DNA from 4 places in the Glutamicibacter protophormiae genome. Region 3 is predicted to be linked to each of the others. Evidence: riboswitches for the same ligand, from Rfam matches in the RefSeq annotation. Region 3 holds a riboswitch; each other region holds the start of a gene.
The links. Region 3 has a riboswitch for S-adenosylmethionine ahead of JQN66_RS15525 (hypothetical protein). Riboswitches for the same ligand answer to the same signal wherever they lie in the genome.
Positions count from the first base shown of each region.

Region 1 (5,405 bases), 780 kb from region 3:
GCTCCTCCATGGCTCCGACCATCGTGCTGCGCGACGGCGAGCCGGCGCTGGCCATCGGATCCCCGGGCGGCTCGACCATCATCACCACGGTGCTGCAGACCCTGGTCAACCGCATCGACCTGGGCATGGACCTCGGCCAGGCCATCGCCGCCCCGCGCGCCTCGCAGCGCAACACCGCGGCCGTCACCGCCGAACCGGAGTTCATCACCGCCTACGGTTCCGCACTGGAGGCCTTCGGGCACAAACTGACCCCGGCCGGGGATTCCTTCACCCCGCAGGCGGAAATCGGTGCGGTGGCCGCCGTGGAAGTCGATGCCAACGGCAAGCTCACCGCGGCGGCAGAACCCACCCGCCGCGGCGGCGGATCCGCCATGGTGGTGAAGCCGGCCAAGTAGCCCGGCCGCGGCTCGCGCTCCGTCCGCGTCATGGACTGGGCGCGGGCCCGGCTTTTCGGCAGCGGGAGGCTGGAACAGAAAAACTCCCGGGGACGCTGAACCCGGAAGGGCGCTGTCTCGTTCTCACCTTGTACGGTTTTCCACCCTTCCGCCCCGGCGCTGCGGGAGGAACCAGGACGAACAAGGAGCACGATCATGGGCAAGGCATTTTCGACAGCCGCGGTCCTCACCGCGGCATTAACGCTGGTTCTGACCGGATGCTCCGGCCAGAACGGTTCCACCCAGGACACTTCAGGCACGTCGAACTACGGGGTGCCCAACACCAACAGCAGCCCGGTGCCGAATCTCAAGGAAAACGGCGCAATCCTGGAAATGCGGCAGACCGAGCTGGGCAGCATCGCCACCGACCAGCGGGGCATGAGCATCTACCAGTTCGACGAGGACACGCAGAACTCGGGCGCCTCCTCCTGCACCGGCGGCTGCCTCGACTTGTGGCCCCCGGTCCCCTCGGGGCCTGCCTCGCTGAGCGATGCCAAGGGCATCACCGGGAAGCTGGGCACCATCACCGGCACCGACGGCAAGCCGCAGCTGACGCTGAACGGCTGGCCGATGTACTACTACGTTTCGGACAGCAAGCCCGGCGACACCAAGGGCCAGGCCGTCAGCGACGTGTGGTGGGTTGTGGACAGCGCGGGCGTGCCGATCCACTGACCACGCCCGCAGGCACGCCGCAGGTTGGCTTGCCGACCGGCCCCGCCGCCCTTTCCAGGGCGGCGGGGCCGGTTGGCTGCGGTAGCGCTTTGGTCCTAGACCTGGGTGGCCAGGCGGTTGGAGACCTTGAACTGCGCCGCGCGGTGGGTGTCCTTGACGTGGTCGCCCGCGCCGAACAGCTTGTTGCGCAGCGAACCGTCGGCGTATTCGGTCTTGTACGCGCCGCGGGCCTGCAGCTCAGGCACCACGTACTCCACGATGTCCTCGAAGGTGCCCGGGGTGATGGCGTAGGCCAGGTTGAAGCCGTCCACGTCGGTGTAGTCCACCCAGTCGATCAACTTCTGCGCCACCTCGGCGCCGGAGCCCACGGTGATCGGGCCGAAGCCGCCCACGCCGACCCACTCGGCCAGCTGGCGTACGGTCCACGGGTTGCCCTCGTCGCCGCTGGCCTTCTGGAAGGTGGCCACGGAGGACTGGATGGCGTTGGACTTCACGTCGGCGCCGATGACCTCGTCCGGGTTGAAGGTGGACAAGTCGATGCCCATCCAGCCGGAGATCAGCACCATCGCGCCCTCGATGTCCGCGTAGGACTTGTAGTCCTCGTACTTGGCCTGGGCTGCGGCCGAGTCCTCGGCGGTGATGATGGTCTGCATCGCGAAGATCTTGATGTCGTAGCGGTCGCGGCCGGCGGCTTCGGCGTGGTCGCGGATCTTGGTGACGGTGTCCTTGAGCATTTCGCGGGTCGGGCTGGTCACGAAGACCGCTTCCGCATTCTGCGCGGCGAACTTCAGGCCGCGCGGCGAGGTGCCGGCCTGGTAGATGACCGGGGTGCGCTGGGTGCTCGGCTCGGTGATCGCGATGCCCGGGACCTTGAAGTACTTGCCTTCGTGGTTGATCGAGTGCACCTTGGCCGGGTCGGTGTAGACGCCGGTTTCCTTGTCGGCCTGCACCGCGTCGTCTTCCCACGAGCCTTCGAGCAGCTTGTAGACCACTTCGAGGTACTCGTCGGCGTGGTTGTAGCGCTCGTCGTGCTCCATCTGGTCTTCCTGGCCCATGTTGCGGGCGGCCGAGGGCAGGTAGCCGGTGACCACGTTCCAGCCCACGCGGCCGTTGGTCAGGTGGTCCAGGGTGGCCAGGCGGCGGGCGAACGGGTACGGATGCTCGTAGGCGGTGCCGGCGGTGACGCCGAAGCCCAGGTTCTCGGTCACCGCGGCCATGGCGGAGACCAGCAGGAACGGGTCGTTCACCGGGGCCTGGGCACCGGTGCGCAGCGGGGACTCGTTGGTGCCGTTGTACACGTCGTAGGTGCCCAGCACGTCGGCGATGAACAGCCCGTCGAACTTGCCCTTTTCCAGCACCTTGGCCAGGTGGGTCCAGTAGCCGATGGTCTTGTAGTCGGCGGCCTTGTCCTTCGGGTGGCGCCACAGGCCCGGAGACTGGTGCGCGACGCAGTTCATGTCGAAGGCGTTGAAAAGGATCTCGCGCTTCGGATTCGCAGGCTGGTTCTCGCTCATGGATGTGCCCCTTGTTCGTGGTTGAGAAGTGGTTGAGAAGTGGAAGTCTGGCGGGTGCGCGGCGCTGCGGCCGCTAGCCGGCGTGGTTCTGGGTGGGTGCGGACAGCTCGCCGGTGACCGAGAGCCGCTGGGGCTGGACCCCGTTGATCTCGTAGTCCCCCACGATGCGCGCCTTGTAGATGGCCGGGTTGTGGGTGGCGATGGTGCGCGCATTGCGCCAGTGCCGGTCCATGTTGCAGCTGCTGCGGGTGGACGAGGCGCCCAGCCCGTCGAACAGCTTGCTCGTGGCGCTGATGACCAGCGGCTGCACGATGGCCTGCGCCCGGTTGGCTGCCAGCTCGCAGACCGCGAAACGCTCCTCCGCATTCAGGTGCGCATCGGCCAGCGCCGCTTCGACCTCCAGCACGGCGCCGATGACCACGGAATCCGCGGCGAAGACTTCGGCGGAGACCTCCCCCACCAGCTGCAGCACCTGCGGCTCGCGGTGCACCGGCACGCCGGTGCCGGTGGTGAAGCTGCGGGTGCGCGTCTGCACGGAACTGCGCATGTCGTTCAGCGCCGCGCGGCCGATGCCTGCTTGCACCGCCATGAGCACCAGCTGGAAAATCGAAGCCTCGGGGTCGTTGGGATCCTCCGGCATGAAGCTGTCCACCGGAACCTGGTGGAACTCGGTGGTCCCCGTGCCGGTCAACCCCTGGCCGAAGCCGTCCCAGTCGTCAAGGATCTTCACCCCGCTGTGCTGGGTCGAGACCACGGCAATCTGCCGGCCGGGGCGGTCCGGGTGGGCCACCGCGACGGTGGTCCAATCCGCGAAGATGGTGCCGGTACAGTAGTATTTTTCGCCGTTGACCACCCAGCGCCCGTCGACCTGGCTGGCCTTGGTGTTCAGAGCGCCCAGGGCGTTCCCGCCGTTTTCGGTGTAGGCGTTGCCGACAATCTGCCCGGCGGCGATGCGCGCAAACCACTTGGCCTTCAGCTGCTCGTCCTGCAGGCGCAGCACGTCTTCGACGAAGGCGATGTGCGCACGCCAGAGCTGCCCGATGTGGGAATCCGCCTCGGAAAGTTCGATCAGCAGGCGGAAGACGTCGCTGAGTCTGGCACCGTGGCCGCCGTTGGCGACCGGAAGGCGCAACGCCCCGAAACGCTCGCGGTTCAGCAACCCCACCTGCTCGAAGGGCAAGATGCGGTTGCGGTCCCGGTCCTTGGCTCCGGCGGCAATCTGGGCGAACACCGGACGGAAAATCGCGGCGAGGCGCTCGTAGTCTTCGTCGGCTCCCGGACCGGGAGTCACCTTGAGCAACTGGCGGGTCGGACGCTCTTCGGTGAATTCATCGAGCTCCAGCGCATTGCCGGCTCCCGGCGTGCTCAGCGTGTTGAAGTCCACCTCGAGATTGTTTTGGGGTGCGCCAAAAGACATAAAAAAGTCCTCGATTCTTTCCATCGATCCTGGCGGTAGCACCGTCCCGGCTAAAGGTGGTTGCTGCGGCGTCGTGGAGCCAGATCTCTCAGCCGCTCTGGATGGGTCGTAATCATTTGTAGCCGTAACAAACGGGCGATTCCAAGCCCCGAAGTCATATTTTGTCGCCGAAAGACTTGCTGTTGCAGAACCCGACGGGTGCTCTATGCGGTGAACCGCCGAAGATGACCCAAGCATGGAGGGTAAAAATCGATCAAACCGTCATTCAATGAAATAAATAACGAAATATCCCACAGCTCGCGCGGTCATATCGAAGATTTTTCATGTTACGCAGGATTTGCAATGAAATCGTTCGAATGCATGTAATAGACCTGTAACCATCCCGAGCGGCCGAGAGATCTGGCTCTATGACGCCGCAGCAACCACCGTTGAATCCTAGGATTCCCGGCCGGTGCTACCGCCAGGACCGATGGAGATGATCATGGCCACTGCCTTCGCCCTGCCTCAGACCGCCGACAGCACCAGCACGTCCACCGCACTGCCCGTCGACTTCCGAAATGTCTCGCGTACGTTCACCACAAAGAATGAACAGCGCACAGTTCTCGCGGACGTCAACCTGCACATCGATGCAGGCCAAGTCGTGGCGATCCTCGGTGCCAGCGGCTGCGGCAAGTCAACACTCCTGCGTTCGGTTTCAGGTCTGGATCACCCTTCGAGTGGCGCGGTCTTCACCGGCGTCCGGGAAGTCAACGACATCAACGAACTTTGCGCGGTAGCATTCCAAGAACCGCGATTGCTTCCCTGGCGTTCGGTGCGAGAGAACATCTCGCTCGGACTGGCTCCGGGAACCAGCAGGCTGGAAGGCAACGAACTCATTGACCAGCTTCTGGAGCTGACCGGACTGAGCCACGCGGCCGACCTGCGGCCACGCGAGATTTCCGGTGGCATGGCACAGCGGGTTTCCCTTGCCAGGGCGCTGGCACGCCGCCCTGGCGTGCTGCTGCTCGATGAACCATTTGGCGCTTTAGATGCTCTGACCCGCCTGAAAATGCAGGACTTACTGCTGTCGATCCATGCATCGTTCCCAACGACCGTATTGATGGTGACCCACGATGTCGACGAAGCTTTGACTCTCGCCGATCGCGTTGTGGTTCTTGGACGTCGTAACGACCAGCAGTCGGCAACGGTCATTGAAGACCTCCGGCTGGAGGCTCCCCACCCCCGTAGCCACAGCAACGAGCAGTTCGTTGCCAACCGGGCAAGGCTCCTTGGCCTTCTGGGCGTAGACGCCACAAACCACTAGCGCCAGCTTCGCCGACGCACTTTCTCTTCAACGGCTGCACTTTCGCGGCCGCTGCACTCGCACGC
Region 1 covers NZ_CP069806.1:273,824-279,228, reverse strand. The annotation lists gene ggt (gamma-glutamyltransferase) at 1-395, shown strand, start outside; gene JQN66_RS01395 (COG4315 family predicted lipoprotein) at 591-1,106, shown strand; gene JQN66_RS01390 (LLM class flavin-dependent oxidoreductase) at 1,202-2,620, opposite strand; gene JQN66_RS01385 (acyl-CoA dehydrogenase family protein) at 2,694-4,037, opposite strand; SAM riboswitch class I at 4,055-4,145, opposite strand; SAM riboswitch class I at 4,412-4,513, shown strand; gene JQN66_RS01380 (ABC transporter ATP-binding protein) at 4,519-5,340, shown strand.
Region 1: it holds a riboswitch for S-adenosylmethionine, as region 3 does, so the genes downstream of both, JQN66_RS01385 (acyl-CoA dehydrogenase family protein) here and JQN66_RS15525 (hypothetical protein) in region 3, are expected to answer to the same signal.

Region 2 (5,405 bases), 760 kb from region 3:
CATCATGAACAAATTTTTTGTTCAGTTCCGCCAGGATCCGCGCTTCGTCCTGCGTCGCGGGGACGGCTGCAATCCGTTCGCTCATGACAACTCCTCCAGCATCTGTGCATGCTTCCATTGGGCACGCAGGTTCTTGATCCCGTCGCTTCCCGCCCGGCGGGCGGCCGCTTCGGAACCGGAAAGGACCTGTGCGATCTGCGCGTAGCTCAACCCGCCCAAGTACCGGTAGGCGAGCACGAAACGCTGCTTCGGAGGCAGCGCATTGAGCGCCTGCCACAGTTCCCGATCCATGATCCTGGCTTCGGGCAGCCCCGCCCGGCCGGCTTCTGCCTCGGGCAGCATCTCGGTCAACACCTCGGGATGGTTCTTGCGCAGCTCGTCGATGGCCTTGCGGTGGGCGATGGTCACCAGCCATGCCTGCACGTTGGCATCCTCCGGAAGATCCGGATAGGCCTTGAGGGCGGAGAGGAACGTTTCCGACCACGCATCCTGGGCGCGATGCTCGTCAAGCAGGGCGCGGCACACGCGCAACACGGTCAGCCCATGGTCTTGGACGATCCGTTCGAACGGTATCTGCATGGCTCTCCCGGCAGCTGCTTCCCCTTGCGGGCTCTCACCTTGTAAACGTACCGCAGGCGAAGTTTGTGAGGTCGGGAGCGAAAATTTTTTTGCTCCGCGGCGCCAAGGCGCGATTGGAGAAGCCGGTTACAGACGCACCGGATCGAGCTCTGCGGCGATTTCTTCCAGCCGCTCCAGGTCGATGTCAATCACTTCGCCGTTATCGACGCCTTGGGCTTGCTTGCCGCCGGCGAGCGCATCGCGGATCACGCGCATGGTGGCCCCGTGGCTGACGATCATGATCCTGCGCCCCTCGTGTTCCTGCATCAGCTGCAGCAGCGCGGGCAGGGCCCGGTCCAGGATCTGCCGGTGGGTTTCGAGCTCGTGCTGCACCTCGGCGGCTTCCAGGTCGCTGACCTCTGCCATGATGCGCCCCTCCAGCGGGCCGAAACTCCGCTCAATCAGGGGGTGCACCGCCGGGCCGGTCTCGGCCCCGAGCTGCTCGGCGATCAGCGCCGCGGTCTCCTGCGCGCGGGCCAGCGGGGAGGCCAGCAGCAGGTCCCAGCCCCTGCCCTTCAGGAAGCGTCCAAGGCTGCGCGCCTGGTGGCGCCCGGTGTCATTCAGCTCGATGTCCGTGCGGCCCTGCAGGCGGCCAGCCAGGTTCCAGTCGGTTTGCCCATGTCGTACCAGTGCCAGCGCGGTGTCCATGACTCGAGCATAAGCGCAGCGCAAAGGTATCGAATAATCTCCGGCAAAGGAAGCAATACGCAACGTTACGACTCATAGTTGGGTCATTTTCGGTCATGTTGCGAAGATTGTTACAACCATCCCGAGCGGCCGAGAGATCTGGTTCGATGACGCCGCAGCAACCTGCCACAGCCGGTGGATACGGTGCTACCGCCAGAAACGATGGAGCTGCTTTCCGCCTACCCGGCGCTGAAGCGACATTGAACCGGGATTCCTGCCTCGATGGCTTCCGTGCCCCGCGCGGAGGTCAAAAACGTATCGACAAGGAGTCAGAAGCCACCATGGCAGACCACAAGTTTGGATTCCGCACCCGCGCGCTGCACGCCGGCGGCACCCCCGATGCCGAGCACGGCGCCCGCGCGGTGCCGATCTACCAGAGCACTTCGTTCGTCTTCAAGGACACCGACGACGCGGCGAACCTGTTCGCACTGCAGAAGTACGGCAACATCTATTCGCGCATCGGCAACCCCACCGTGGCCGCGTTCGAGGAACGCATGGCCTCGCTGGAAGGCGGCATCGGCGCGGTAGCCACCGGCTCCGGCATGGCCGCGGAGTTCGTCACCTTCGCCGCGCTGGCCCAGGCCGGCGACCACATCGTGGCCTCGGCCAAGCTCTACGGCGGTACCATCACGCAGCTGGACGTCTCGCTGCGCCGCTTCGGCATCGACACCACCTTCATCGATTCCAACGATCCGGCCGATTTCGAGGCCGCGATCCAGGAGAACACCAAGGCCGTCTACACCGAGGTCGTGGCCAACCCGTCCGGCGACATCGCGGACGTGGCCGGGCTGGCCGACGTGGCGCACCGCCACGACATCCCGCTGGTGGTCGACTCCACGCTGACCCCGCCGTACATCCTGCGCCCGATCGAGCACGGCGCGGACATCGTGATCCATTCGGCCACCAAGTTCATCGGCGGGCACGGCACGACCCTGGGCGGCGTGGTCATCGAGTCCGGCACCTTCAACTGGGGCAACGGCAAGTTCCCGACCATGACCGAACCGGTGGCCAGCTACGGCAACGTCTCCTGGTGGGCCAACTTCGGCGAATACGGCTTCCTGACCAAGCTGCGCAGCGAGCAGCTGCGCGACTTCGGCCCGGCGCTGCCGGCGCAGTCCGCCTTCCAGCTGCTGCAGGGACTGGAGACCCTGCCCCAGCGCATGGACAACCACCTGGCCAACGCCAAGCAGGTCGCCGCCTGGCTGGAAGCCGACGAACGCGTCACCTACGTGAACTACGCGGGGCTTGAATCCCACCCGCAGCACGAGCAGGCCTCCAAGCTGCTGCCGATGGGCGTCGGCTCGGTCTTCAGCTTCGGCGTCAAGGGCGGCCGCGAGGCCGGCGCCAAGTTCATCGACGCGCTGCAGCTGGCAAGCCACCTGGCGAACATCGGCGATGCCCGCACCCTGGTGCTGCACCCGGCGTCGACCACCCACCAGCAGCTCAGCGGCGAACAGCTGCTCGCCGCCGGCGTTCCGGAGGACCTGATCCGCCTCTCGGTCGGCTTGGAGGACGTCGAGGACATCCTCTGGGACCTGGACCAGGCGCTGTCCGCCTCGCAGGAGGGCTCGTTGGAGTCCGATTTCGCGGCACCGACCTATGACGGGGCATCCTGCGCCGTTCCCGTTGCTTCGAAGGGAGCCAACTAATGAGCACCGCTGAACGCACCTGGCAGGGCCCGGGCGCCGCAGAACGCCTGAACATCCTGCGCGAAACCAAAACCATCGCGATTGTCGGCGCCTCGAACAAGCCCTCGCGCGCCAGCTACTTCGTGGCCACCTACCTGCTGTCCTCCTCGAAGTACAAGGTGTACTTCATCAACCCGGTACTGGACGAGATCTTGGGCGAGCCGGTGTACAAGTCGCTGGCCGACCTGCCCGAGTCACCGGACCTGGTCGAGGTGTTCCGCAAGCATGACGACATCCCCGGCGTGCTGGACGAGGCGCTGGCGGTCGGGGCGAAGACCCTGTGGCTGCAGCTGGGCACCTGGCATGAAGAGGTGGCCCATCGCGCCGAGGCCGCGGGCTTGAACGTGGTCATGGACCGCTGCGTGAAGATCGAGCATGCGCGCTTCCACGGCGGGCTGCGCCTGGCCGGTTTCAACACCGGCGTGATTTCCTCCAAGCGCCAGCTGCTGGCCTAGGAAATCCCCGGACGAACACAGCGGTGCCGCCCTTCTGCATGAAGGGCGGCACCGCTGTGCTCGTCTTCTTTGGCGCTACTTGACCAGGTAGCCGCGCAGGTCGTCCAGGATCTGGTTGGCGCCGGTCGGGCCCAGGCCCAGGAACCAGACGTCGTCGTTCACGCGGATGGCCTGTTCGTCCTTGACCGCCTGCAGCTGGCCCCAGAGCGGACCTTCCACCGCGGCCTTCTCGCCGGTGGCCTCGGGCGTTCCGTAGGAGGTGTAGAACAGCCAGTCGGCATCGGCATCGGCCAGGTTCTCCGCGGAGATTTCAGCGGCCAGGTCGTCGATGTTCTGGTTCTCCGGGCGGGAGAATCCGGCGTCGGCCAGGATCACGCCGATCAGCGACTTGTTGGCATACAGGCGGATCTTCTCCGGCATGAAGCGCAGCAGGGAAATCTTCGGATCGCCCTCCACGTCCTCATTCAGCGCAGTGGCCTTGGCCTGGTAGTCGTTCAGCACTGAAACCGCCTTGGTTTCCTCGCCCAGCGACTCGCCGGCCAGCAGGAAGTTCTCCTTCCACGGGAAGCCCGGGCGGATGGAGAAGACGGTCGGGGCGATCTGGTTGAGCTGGCTGTACAGCTTGTCTGCGCGCAGCTGGGAGCCGATGATCAGATCCGGGTTCAGCGCGGCGATGGCCTCCAGGTTCAGCTCCTGGATGGTGCCTACGGTTTTGGCATCCTTGACCTCGTCGGCCAGATAGCTCGGCACGGAGTTCGCGCCTTCGGTGGAAGGGATGCCCACCGGGGTGATGCCCAGGGATAGCACGGCATCCAGCTCGCCGGTATCCAGCACCACCACGCGCTGCGGCTTGGCCGGGATTTCGGTGGTGCCGTTGGCGTGGGTCACGGTGCGGGGGAACTGGCCGGCTTCGGCGTCCGAACCGAACTTGGCGGTTTCCGCATCCGCGGTTGTGAAGCTCTGGCCGCCCACGGCCACGTCCTTGTTGCCGGCGTTGGAGTCGGAGGTGCTGGTAGCCGCGCCGCAGCCGGCGGTGACTGCAACCATGAGTGCAGCGGTGGCGCCGAGGATGGTGCGGCCCCACGAGGTACGAGTATTCAAGAAATTCACAACGCCAATATACCGTATTCATTGGCGTCGAATGATAGGTAAGCATCATCTACCGCAACATTCGCGATAAGGTGTTCCAGTCACCGTTCTCAGCGTGAAAGTGCGACTCCCCCCACCGTGAAGACCTTATCTCCACCCGATGATTTGCAACGCAGCAAGTCACCGAGCAAACATTTGTTGATTCTCGGAATGCTGGCGGTCCTGCTGGTCGCACTGGCCGCTGCGTCGTTGACCATCGGCTCAAAATCCCTGAGCCTGGAACAAATCTTTTCGGCGCTGGCCGATCCCGCGGAATCCGTTGAGCGCAGCCTCATCCTGTCTTCGCGCTTGCCCCGCGCGCTGCTGGCGATCCTCGCCGGCGCCGGGCTGGGTGTGGCGGGGCTGCTGGCCCAATCGCTGACCCGCAACCCGCTGGCCGAACCGGGCATCCTGGGCGTCAACGCCGGCGCCTCGCTGGCCATCGTGACCGCGGTCGGGTTCCTGGGGGTTTCGGGTTTTGCCGGCTACGTATCCTTCGCCTTCCTCGGCGCGCTGCTCACCGCCGCTCTGGTCTACCTGATCGGCCGCCCCCGCGCAGGATCCTCGGACCCGGTGCGCCTGGTGCTCTCAGGGGTGGCCATCGGCGCGATTTTCACCGGCCTCGGCACCGCCTTGTCGCTGGTGCGCCCGCAGGCCTTCGACCAGCTGCGCGCCTGGACCATCGGTTCCCTGCAGGGCAGGGATGCCTCCATCATCGTTCCGCTGGCGCTGCTGACTGCCGTCGGAATCCTGCTCGCGGCGCTCTGCGCGCGATCGCTGGACGGGCTGGCGCTGGGAGACGACGCGGCCACCGCGCTGGGTGTCAACG
Region 2 covers NZ_CP069806.1:254,212-259,616, reverse strand. The annotation lists gene JQN66_RS01325 (methylated-DNA--[protein]-cysteine S-methyltransferase) at 1-85, opposite strand, end outside; gene JQN66_RS01320 (RNA polymerase sigma factor) at 82-579, opposite strand; gene JQN66_RS01315 (histidine phosphatase family protein) at 706-1,266, opposite strand; SAM riboswitch class I at 1,380-1,474, shown strand; gene JQN66_RS01310 (O-acetylhomoserine aminocarboxypropyltransferase/cysteine synthase family protein) at 1,587-2,954, shown strand; gene JQN66_RS01305 (CoA-binding protein) at 2,954-3,448, shown strand; gene JQN66_RS01300 (ABC transporter substrate-binding protein) at 3,524-4,549, opposite strand; gene JQN66_RS01295 (FecCD family ABC transporter permease) at 4,736-5,405, shown strand, end outside.
Region 2: it holds a riboswitch for S-adenosylmethionine, as region 3 does, so the genes downstream of both, JQN66_RS01310 (O-acetylhomoserine aminocarboxypropyltransferase/cysteine synthase family protein) here and JQN66_RS15525 (hypothetical protein) in region 3, are expected to answer to the same signal.

Region 3 (5,405 bases):
GGATCGGCTTATCGATGCAGAGTTAAGTGCCTACATGGCATCTTTCAACCAGCTGGCAAACCTCGCTGAAGAACTCATAAGCGATACTGCCACGCTCACCCGAAATTTCTTGGACGGGACCAACGATCCCGAAGTTGATTGCATCGAGGATAACGGTAGCGTCTCCTCCTTCGGCTGGGTGTCGGGCTGTGCCGACCACGAGGGTGTACCCAGCGGCTTCGAGATGGACACCGACGCCGATTCCAGCGAAACCGAGAAGACATAGGACCAACGCTATGCACCGGGCCCATGGGGTCGCCGGCACGGCGGGGCCAAGCTGCCACGGGACACCGTGACAGCTTGGCCCCGCCAGCATTCTCAGCTCATTTGCGGCACCGGGGCTGCGCTGATGAACTGCGCCAGGGCTACGCTGGGACGGGCAACAAGCATGAGCGGCGGAAATGCTTCCCATTCTTCGGGCACCAACTGGACGATATGTTCCGGATACGGCCGCTCAATGCGCTTGAAGCCGCCGCCCACGCCATCGGCTTTCTGCAGCTCGATATAGCTTTGTCCCCATCGCGGGTTGGGCGCAAGAACGCCCAGCCGCCGCAACCGCTGCTCCAGCCCATGCTCGCCAGCTGTTCCCACACAGCGCCGGCGGGCACTTTTCACCGCTTCGCCAAGCGACTCGTTGAGCGCCCAGTACAGTTCCGGAGTGAAACCGGCGGCGATCCACCGGGCAATGTACTCATCCACGTGATCGAAATTGTTGCCCAGCAAACCGGCGGCAAATTTAGAAGCCTCATATGCCTGGTATCCGGCCGATTGGAATTGCTTCTGGCCGCCAAAATTGGGGTAGCTCATGATGACGCTGCGCCACATTCGCTCCAACACGGTGCCTTCGGGACGATCCACCGAATACTTGCTGTTCTGGGTCATTGCTTCTCCCCCTTTTGTGGAGGATTCCCAACGCGCGCAGCGCCGGAAGAATCCACCGACTTACCCGAAACTTTTGTCCGAGTCAGTTCTTCCCCTGGGGCACCCCGCTCGATGAGGAGGGTTGCCGTGCGACCAGCCAGGTACTTCCCGTCGCAGCTCTTGAACTTGGAATAAAGCATATCCCGAGGCCACCGACATAATGGAGCCGGGTTCCGAACACGGCCGATCCGGCGCCCATGCCTTTGCAAGTACGGGCACCGGATCGCAGCCGATTCTACTGGAGAAATCCCCTCTTATCCCATTGTCGGCTCCGGGTTATCGGTCGGCCTCGGTGCAGATGCAGAATCGGTTCCCCTGGGCGTCGGTGATCACCGTGAAGGACGGCGCTTCCGCCGCATCGACGTGCGTCCCCGACGCTTCCAATTTCTTGAGTACCGGTTCGCTTTCCGAATGCGGAACCCAGATGTCCAGATGCAGGCGGTTCGGATTCGGCGTTTCCGTTTTCTGGAACCAGATGGCCGGACCGCGTCCATGCGGATCGGCAAGGCTGCCGTCCTCCAGCGCTTTATAGCCAAGTCCCGCAGCCCACTGCGCCGCGATAGCTTCCGGGTTGTCGGTGTCGATGGCAATCTCCACGGCACCGATCAAGTCGACCCGCGGCTTGGCGCCAAGGGCCTCGGCCCGTTCGGAGATCTTGCTGGCCAGCGCGATGTCGCGTGTGGTGACCTGCCCGCCGGCATCATGGGAGGTCGTCGTGACGAACACGCGGTTGTAGCGCCAGTCCACGTCGGGGTGGTGGTTGTCCATTTCGGCGGCACCCGCGATATCGCTGAAGAGCTCAATCGCGGCGGCCGAGGTCTTGGTTTCGAATACAGCGGCAATGGCACCGGGAATTTTACGCCAATGCGGCATTCCATTGAGGTACTCGTTGAGTTCTTCCTGGGCGATCACATCATTTGCAGACATGCGGTTCTCCTTTCTCCGGCAACCTTCCCACCCGTCGAGGCGAAGTTCAATGAAACTGCGCAGACTTCCAGAAACCGCGACGTGCTTGTGTACTGAAAGTGGCCTGTGAACCTTCATAGGCCCGAGACAATGTTCGGGTTCACGGCTAGCCTCAACGCACATGAGCACGAGGAGTTTTTGATGACTAACATCTACAACGCCAAAGTCTCTGATTCCACGCTGGCCGATGTCATTGACGCGGAGGCCCACAAGACGCGGCGCTTCCTGGGGCGAATCATCATTCTCGCCGCCGCGGGGGTCGTCCTTGCCGCGGCGCTCGGAGCGTTCGACATGGACACCAGCGCTGAACGATCCCAGAAGGGCGTGGACGTGAAGGTGGGCTACCCCGCAGTAGCCCGGGCAGGCAATGAGATCGATCTGGAAATCCTTGTCAGCTCAGAGGAACCGCTGCCAGAGACCTTTGCAATTCATCTCACCGAGGACTACTTGCTGTTCTTCGAGGACCTGGCCGTGTTCCCCGATCCCGAGTCGCAAAGCTCGGATGCGACCGGTGCCGTTGAATTCGTCGTCGCTCCGCAGCAGGAGGCGAGTCGGATGCTCGTCCGGATCAGCGGCAGGGCCTCGGATCGCTGGGATCTGCGCACCAGCGGAAATCTGCGAGTCCAGGCTGGTTCCACAACCGTGAATGTCCCGATCTCTACGTGGAGGATCCCGTAATGGAAATCGTTGTTCGCGCCGCCATCGCCTTTGTGATCCTGTGGCTGGTAACCCGCGCTGCAGGCCGTTCGACCTTGGGCGAGCTGAGCTCATTCGAGCTGATCCTGTTCGTGGTGCTTGGAGATTTGGTGCAGCAGGGCATCACCATGGAAGACCGTTCGCTGACCGGAAACCTGTTGGCCGTGCTCACCATGATCGTCCTGGCGGTCATTCTGTCCTATGCCAATATGCGTTGGCCCAAGGTCGGAAAAATTACCTTGGGCCGGCCCATCGTGCTGGTGCGCGACGGCATCATCGATCGGCGGGCACTCAACGGCGAGCGCATCGGCCTCGATGAGTTGAGCATGCTCGCCCGCCAGGCGGGAATCGAGAACTACAGCTCGATCAGGCTGGCCATCCTGGAGTCCAGCGGCAAGGTCTCCTTCTTCACCCAGGAAGCAGAGGCAAAGCCATGAGCTTGAATACCGAAAGCAAGCTGAAAAAGGGGATTACCGGACCCCTGCTGTATTTGTTCATTCTCGGCGACATCCTTGGCGCCGGCGTCTATGCGCTGGTGGGCGAAGTCGCCGCAGAAGCCGGTGGCGCCATCTGGGCACCGTTGCTTGTTGCCCTGGTCCTGGCCCTGCTGACTGCAACCTCCTACGCCGAACTGGTCACGAAGTACCCTAAGGCGGGCGGCGCGGCCATCTTCGCCGAGCGGGCGTTCAAGAAGCCGTTGATTTCTTTCCTCGTCGGGTTCTCCATGCTGGCGGCTGGGGTGACCAGTGCGGCGGGTCTGAGCATCGCCTTCGCCGGAGACTATCTCTCGGTGTTCTTCGAAGCGCCCACAATCCCGGTGGCACTGGTGTTTTTGGCCTTGGTCGCATTGCTGAATGCACGCGGCATCAAGGAATCCGTGCGTGCCAACGTGGGCATGACGGCCATCGAGCTTTCCGGCCTGATCCTGGTGATCGCCGTGGCAGCCATGTTCTTGGGCGGCGACAACGGGGATGCTTCGCGGCTCACCCAGTTCCCGGAGGGGACCACGCCGGCCGGCGCAATCTTCGCGGGCTCGTTGCTGGCCTATTATTCGTTCGTCGGCTTCGAGGTCTCTGCCAACGTGGCTGAGGAAGTCATTGACGTGCCCCGGGTCTACCCCCGTGCGTTGTTCGGAGCGTTGCTCACCGCCGGCGTGGTCTATATCGCGCTGGGCATCCTCACCGCCATCGCCATGGACCCCGGGGCGCTGTCCGGTTCCTCCAGCCCGTTGCTGGATGTCGTGATGGCCACTGGCGCGGGCATTCCCAACTGGTTGTTCAGCCTGGTGGCCTTGGTGGCCGTAGCCAACGGCGCGCTGCTGACAATGATCATGTCCAGCCGCCTGGCCTTCGGAATGGCGGAACAGGGGCTGTTGCCATCGGTTTTGGGTCGTGTGCTGCCCAACCGCCGCACCCCGTGGGTGGCGATCATCGGCACGACGTTCATCGCCATGCTGCTGACCGTGACCGGAGATCTGGCGACGTTGGCCAAGACGGTGGTCCTGTTGCTGCTGGTCGTGTTCACCAGCACCAACATCGCGGTGATCGTGTTGCGTCGGGACAAGGTAGAACACCAGCATTTCCGTGCGCCCCTCGTCATTCCGTATCTGGCGGTAGCTTCCTGCATCGTGCTGCTCATTCAGCAGGAGGGCGGGATTTGGTTGCGGGCGTTGGCGCTGCTGGCGTTCGGAACCATCCTGTATTTCGCCACCCGGTGGTTCTCCGGGCGGCAGGCGAGTCGCTCCGCCTAGGGCGCCGCGGAACCGGGGCCGGGAGGCCACGGCCAGCGCACGCTGCGCCGCGGAACTTCGGCATGAAAGGTCCGAAGGCCCGCAGCAGCTTCATGCCGTTCCCGACTAGATCTGGTCCGGGCTCTCACGGTTGTCCGGAAGGTTGACATGGCGCTCGTCATCGGTCCCGACATCTGCTGCTGCCTCCTGGTCGACCGCGGGTGCTTCATCCACGGGCCCGGGCAGGAGCGTTTCCGGGGTCAGCTGCAGCGGGTCGGCATCATGGGCGTCCAGGATCCGGTCCGCACCGCGCAGTGGGTCCTCGGCGTCCAGGCTCTGCGGTGCGTCCGAAGACCCTTCGGCAGGCTGGCTGTCCCGGCCGTCGAACGGCTCGTCGGCGTCCAGGTCGCGGCGTACATCGTCAAATTCGGCATTGTTCAGGGTCATGTTTTTACTCCTTGGTCGTGCGCGGGCATCGGAGCCGCTGACAGTCCCTCAACCGGCTCTTGCGCGGTGCAGGTCCGCCGGCGGTGGTGTTCCTCGGTGAGTTTCACCGTCATGGTCTCGAAATGCGCGTCGGGAGAGGCTAGCGCGTAGCGCGCGGGAAAGGTCGGAAGATCCGGGCGGAATACGTTGATCGCGGTAGCTGCGACCCATATTCCAGAGGACACGTCCGCAAAGACCAGCGAGCCGACCCGCCGTTGCAACTACAGGGTCTGCAGCTCGGTCCAGCGGAACGCGCTGGTGTGCCGCTGGATGAGCACGATGCTTTGCTCGACGGCCAGCTCCCCCGGGGTCCGCGCGTCATCGGTTCCCTCGCAATGGAAACCCTGGTCGTCTTCCAGCATCGTCAGGGTTCATGCGGGCTCGCCCTTCGTGTGCCCGGCACCCACCAGAATCACGCAGCCGCCAGGCGGGCAACACCCTGCAACATCACGGACGCTGCATTCACCATCGGCATGAGTTCCCGGCCGACCGTTCACGCCCACGCTGCTCACCTGTTCGGAAGGTGCTCCAGCAGGCAGTGCAGGTCGGCCTCGGGCGGCATCTTTCC
Region 3 covers NZ_CP069806.1:3,314,812-3,320,216, forward strand. The annotation lists gene JQN66_RS15520 (hypothetical protein) at 35-265, shown strand; gene JQN66_RS15525 (hypothetical protein) at 358-921, opposite strand; SAM riboswitch class IV at 973-1,086, opposite strand; gene JQN66_RS15530 (4a-hydroxytetrahydrobiopterin dehydratase) at 1,237-1,887, opposite strand; gene JQN66_RS15535 (hypothetical protein) at 2,068-2,604, shown strand; gene JQN66_RS15540 (DUF421 domain-containing protein) at 2,604-3,059, shown strand; gene JQN66_RS15545 (APC family permease) at 3,056-4,372, shown strand; gene JQN66_RS15550 (hypothetical protein) at 4,478-4,798, opposite strand; gene JQN66_RS15555 (hypothetical protein) at 5,059-5,199, opposite strand.

Region 4 (5,405 bases), 790 kb from region 3:
CATCGTCGCTGGTAGTCACGCGCCCCTTTCGCGGCCAGGATTTTCGGACCTGATTCTCACTCATGCAAGTTACACGAGCCAGCCGGGTTTTTTGTTCAACCAGGGCCAAAGATCTTCGCGCAGGGCCGGTGTGCGCTCGCAGGGACGCCCGACTCGCGGTGCCGGCCCTGGCTGTTCAGGCTTAGCTGTCCAGGGCCTGCTTGATGGCCTTGCCCAGCGAGGTGGGTGCGCGGCCGATCAGCCGGGCGAGGTCCGAGCCGTGCACCTCAAGGGCGCCGTTGCGGATGCGCAAGTCGGTGTCCACCAAGATCTCGGCATAAACCTGGGGAATTCCGGACTGTTCGTAGATGCCTGCCAGGGTCTGCGGGTCCATGTCCCGGTAGGTGACCTCTTGCCCGGCGGCGGCGCCGAGCGCTCCGGCCAGCTGGCTGAGCGTGAAGGGCTTGTCTCCGCCGAGCTCGTAGATGGTTCCCCCGGCAACCTGCTCGTCCAGCAGGACGGCCGCTGCAGCCTCGGCGAAGTCCGCTCGGGTGGCTGCGCTGATTTTTCCCTCGCCCGCCGCGCCGAGGATGACCCCGCTGTTGAGGTAGCCCATGAGCTGGTCCGTGTAGTTCTCGGTGTACCAGCCGTTGCGCAGCAGGACATAGGGGATCCCGGATGCTGCCAGCAGGTCTTCGGTGGCCACATGTTCGGCGGCCAGTTTCAGCTGGCCGGTGCGCGCATTGGCGATGGATGTGTAGGCGATCAGCGACACATCAACACGCCGGGCGGCATTGACGACGTTCTCATGCTGCGGGATCCGGTGTCCGACATCGCTGCCGGAAATCAGCAGCAGCCGGTCGACGCCTTCGAGGGCCGCGACGAGCGTGTGCGCCGCGTTGTAGTCGGCGGCGCGGGTCTCCACGCCCTTGGCTGCCAGGGCTTCGAGCTTCTGAGGGGATCTGCCGAGCGCGACCAAGCTGTCCGCTGGGGCGCCCCGGGATAACAGTGCATCGATGACGAGGGTGCCGAGTTTTCCGGTGGCTCCGGCGACTGCGATCTTCATGGGGTTCCTCCGTTGGCTTCCGTGGACCCCAGCCTATTCGCAGAGGCCCGGGATCGTAAGGATTCAGCGGGTGAAGCGTTGTCGGTGTGGACCGCAGGGCCGCCCGAATCATGAAGACCTGCAGCCAGGGCCTGAATACAAGGAATTCCTTTCGATTCGATGGGCGTCGCCGCCAGCTGATATTGGCGTCCGGTATGCAAAGGGCGCAGCTGGTACGGAAAATTCTCCACCTGCATCAGCACTCGTCGAGCCAGAAAAACACTGGGGAGAACCGAGCCACTTGTGGTGCCGTTGCAGCAGGAGCTAAAACGGGCTCCCTGAAAGCTGGACTGCGGAATCAGGAGCAGGAGCCCAACCAGCCGTCGTCAAGTGTGCGCTTTGATCGGCGTCACATAACGCCACAAGGCAATTTGTTACGTCAAATATGGCGTGAAACTCGCGGGGTACCACTTTTTCCATGACTTCATGACGTATTCCTTACGTCACGCTTGGTCACATGCGATTCCGTGTTCGACACTGAAATTGTTCAAGAAATTGGACGCCACACCATCCAGAGCGACTGAGAGACCTGGCTCGTTGACGTCGCAGCAACCACCCGATAGCGGGATCGGTGCTAAGGCCAGGACCGATGGAGATTGCTAGATTTCGCAACGGTTCTTCAAGGGGAGTGCTCTGCCTTCCCTCGAATTCGCAACAACCGGATCGTTGAATATCAGGCGTAATCCTCGGCTCAAATACCGAGAGGAACTTACGAATATGCGTACTGCGCACCTGAGTTTGAAAGCGGCGGCACTTGTTGCCGTCCTGGGCCTGACCCTGACCGCATGCGGCGGAAATTCGACTACCGCAGCTCCGGCTGAAGGTGCTCCCGCTGCCGCCGGCGATCCGGTTGAAGGCGGTACCTTTACCTTTGCCGAAGTTACCCCGATTAACAACTGGCAGACGCAGGCGGCGCGCTTCTATGAGAAGGCAAACGTCCTGAACTCGGTCCTGGACCGCCTGACCTACTTCGATGCGGAGTCCGGCAAGCTCGTTGGATGGATCGCTGAGGACTTCAAAGCAAACAACGACCAGACTGAATTCACGTTCACCATTCGTGACGGGGTGACGTTCTCCGATGGATCCGCGCTGGACGCGGAAGCGGTCAAGCTCAACCTTGACGCGCTGGGCCTGGGCATCAAGGACGCGCAGGTCGCTCCGAACGTGGACTTCGGCGCCTATAAGTCGGCGGAGGTCCTCGGCAAGAACCAGGTGAAGGTGACGCTCAAACGTCCAGACGCCAACTTCCTGCGTGCCACCTCGTCCGTCGCAGCAGGCTTGGTTTCCCCGAAGACCTTGAAGCTGGATAACGCAGGACAGTCCGCTATCGCGAAGATCGTGGGCTCTGGCCCGTTCGTCTTCGAATCGGAAAAGCCGGACGAGGAAGTTGTCTTCACCAGCCGAGACGACTACGCGTGGGCACCCGAAACCGCAGAAAACCAGGGCGATGCCTATCTGGACAAACTGGTGATCAAGTACCTACCTGAGGTAGCCAGCCGCGCTGGCGCTGCGCAGTCCGGTCAGGTTGACCTTGTCCGCGGACTGCAGCCGGTGGACGAACAGGTGCTGGCAGCCAACGGGGGCCAAGTCTTCGCCGCGCAGGGTGTCGACCTGACCACCAACCAAGCTGCCGTGCGCATCGGTTCCGGCAAGCTGGAAGACGTCAAGGTTCGCCAGGCTCTCCAGATCGGTATCGATCGCCAGGCAATCAAGGACACCGTGCTGTCCGAGAGCTACGTGGTGGCCGGTTCGGTCCTGAACCACAAGGCCCCGGGCTTCGTCGACTTGTCGTCCGAAATCGCCTATAACCCGGAGAAATCCAAGCAGCTTCTGGAGGAAGCAGGCTGGAAGGTCGGTGCTGACGGAATCCGCGAAAAAGACGGCGAAAAGCTGGAAATCACGGTAGCCACGTCGAACAACTCGGTCGTCATCAAGCCCGCATTCGAGCTGATCGAGCAGCAGTGGCGCGATCTTGGCGTGAAGCTGGTCAACCGCGCAGCGGACAATACCTTCCTGGTCAATGCGCTCGTCGATGACAAGGTCGAGTTCTTCGGTACCCGCCAGTTCGCGCTCGGCGGCCTCGGCCCGGTCTATGCCCCGGCCAATAACACCCAGACCCTGAACGCCGACGAGGAACTCAACAAGCTCTTCGCCAAGGAACAGGCCGCGACCAGCGAAGAAGAGCACCTGGGGCTTGTCGAAGAAGAACAGCGTGCACTGGTGCTGGACAAGGCACTGGCCCTCGTACTGTGGGATGAAGTCCAGGTTTACGGTGCCAGCCAGTCCGCCCACGTCGAGTTCACTTCCGGTACCGCCCCGATCTTCCAGGGTGCCTGGAAGAGCGAAGGCTAGGAGCGCAAACCATGGGCGGATACATTGCCAAACGCGTTGGCCAGGCTCTGCTGGTGATCTGGCTTGCCTACACCGTGGTATTCATCGCAGTGCAGTCGCTTCCCAACGATCCCGTGACGATCTTCCTCAATTCGGACTCTGCGGCAGATCCGGCGACGATCGCGCAGATGAAGGAGTACTACGGCTATGACCAACCGGTTATTGTCCAGTACTTTTCCCAGCTGGTCGGATTGTTGCGCGGGGACTTGGGATACTCACTGTCCAGCGGTTCGGAAGTATCCGCCCGGATCGGCGAGGTTGTCGGTTCAACACTCGTGCTGGCAGGCTCGGCATTCGTGGTCGCGGTGGTCTTCGCTGTGGCGCTCACAGCTGCAGCCAGCCTGGCCCGCGGCCCGAGACTGCGCAATCTCCTGCTGAATCTTCCTCCGCTCATGGTGTCCATTCCGGTCTTCTGGCTGGGCCTGGTGCTGTTGCAACTGCTTGCAGTACAGCTCGGAATCATGTCGTTGTTCCCGGATGACTCGTTCCTCTCACTGGCGGTGCCGATCTTCGTGCTGGCCGTGCATCTGAGTGCACCCATTGCACAGGTGCTCATCAAGAGCGTTCAGGAAGTCGGTACCCAACCATTTGTGGATGTTCTGCGTGCCAAGGGCGCCAGCGAATCCTGGATCTTCTACCGCCACATGCTGAAGAACGCGGCGCCCGCCGCACTGTCCATCGCTGGAATCACCATTGGAACGCTGTTGGCCGGATCGGTGATTACCGAAACAGTCTTCGCCCGCGCAGGACTTGGACAGCTGATCCTGCAATCGGTCACCGTCCAGGACATTCCGCTGGTTCAGGGACTGGTCCTGCTGACCGCAGTCGTGTTCACCTCAGCCAACCTGCTGGTTGACCTCATCCATCCGAAGCTCGATCCGCGCATCATCACCGCCAGCTCCGGTTCGCCCCGCGCGCTTGCGGCCTAGGGAAGGAATAGTCAATGAGTCTCCTGGCAGACAACGTCGATACGGCGGTTGCGACCCTGGCCGCTTCCGAACAGCCGAACTCGCGGATCGCGAGTGCTTCGGCGGCCCGGCGCCGGCTGGCGCAGTGGTGGGTGCTTGTTCCGTTGGCCATCATGCTGTCGTGGGCTTTCCTCCCGGCGCTTTTCACCGGCCATGATCCGATCACCGGCGTCCCTGCAGACAAACTCCTGGCTCCGAGCGCCGAACACCTTTTCGGCACCGACCACCTGGGACGCGACGTCTTCTCCCGAGTCGTGTATGGAACACGGCAGACGCTGCTCACCGCTGGGCTCGCCTGCCTGATCGGCAGCATTGTCGGATCGATTCTCGGGTTGCTCGCCGGAACTGCGGGCAGGTTTGCCGACAGCGTGGCCATGCGCCTGGTGGATGTCATCCTGGCCGTCCCTGCCTTCCTGATCGCACTGATCCTGGTGACTGCGACCGAACCCGGCCCGCTGTCCCTGGGGCTCGGTGTTGGCATCGCCTCCATCGCCGCCTTCGCGCGACTGGTGCGTACCGAGGTGCTCCGTGTTCGTTCACGGGATTTCGTGCAGGCTGCGCTGATGAGCGGTGGCAAGTACTTCACCGTGCTCCGCCGCCACATCATTCCCCACGTGATCGGTCCGGTCCTCTCGCTGCTTGCAGTTGACCTTGGCGCGGCAATCCTGGCCATCTCCGGACTCGGTTTTCTTGGCTTCGGTTCGCCGCCGCCAACCCCGGAATGGGGCCTGCTGATCTCCGAAGGGCGGCAGTACCTATCGGTTGCCTGGTGGCTCACGACCCTGCCTGGCCTGGTCATCGTTGCTGCAGTGATGTTGATGGCCACCCTTGGCCGAACCATCAATAAAGCCTTCCGCTTCTAGCGCCGTACCCGGTTGAAAGGAGAAATCCATGAACGCCCCACAGAATACCGCCAGTCCGGTGATCCGGATTGAAGACCTCACGGTTCAGTACGCGCAGGG
Region 4 covers NZ_CP069806.1:282,556-287,960, forward strand. The annotation lists gene JQN66_RS01415 (sigma-70 family RNA polymerase sigma factor) at 1-19, opposite strand, end outside; gene JQN66_RS01420 (SDR family oxidoreductase) at 182-1,045, opposite strand; SAM riboswitch class I at 1,589-1,680, shown strand; gene JQN66_RS01425 (ABC transporter substrate-binding protein) at 1,802-3,436, shown strand; gene JQN66_RS01430 (ABC transporter permease) at 3,448-4,404, shown strand; gene JQN66_RS01435 (ABC transporter permease) at 4,419-5,306, shown strand; gene JQN66_RS01440 (ABC transporter ATP-binding protein) at 5,335-5,405, shown strand, end outside.
Region 4: it holds a riboswitch for S-adenosylmethionine, as region 3 does, so the genes downstream of both, JQN66_RS01425 (ABC transporter substrate-binding protein) here and JQN66_RS15525 (hypothetical protein) in region 3, are expected to answer to the same signal.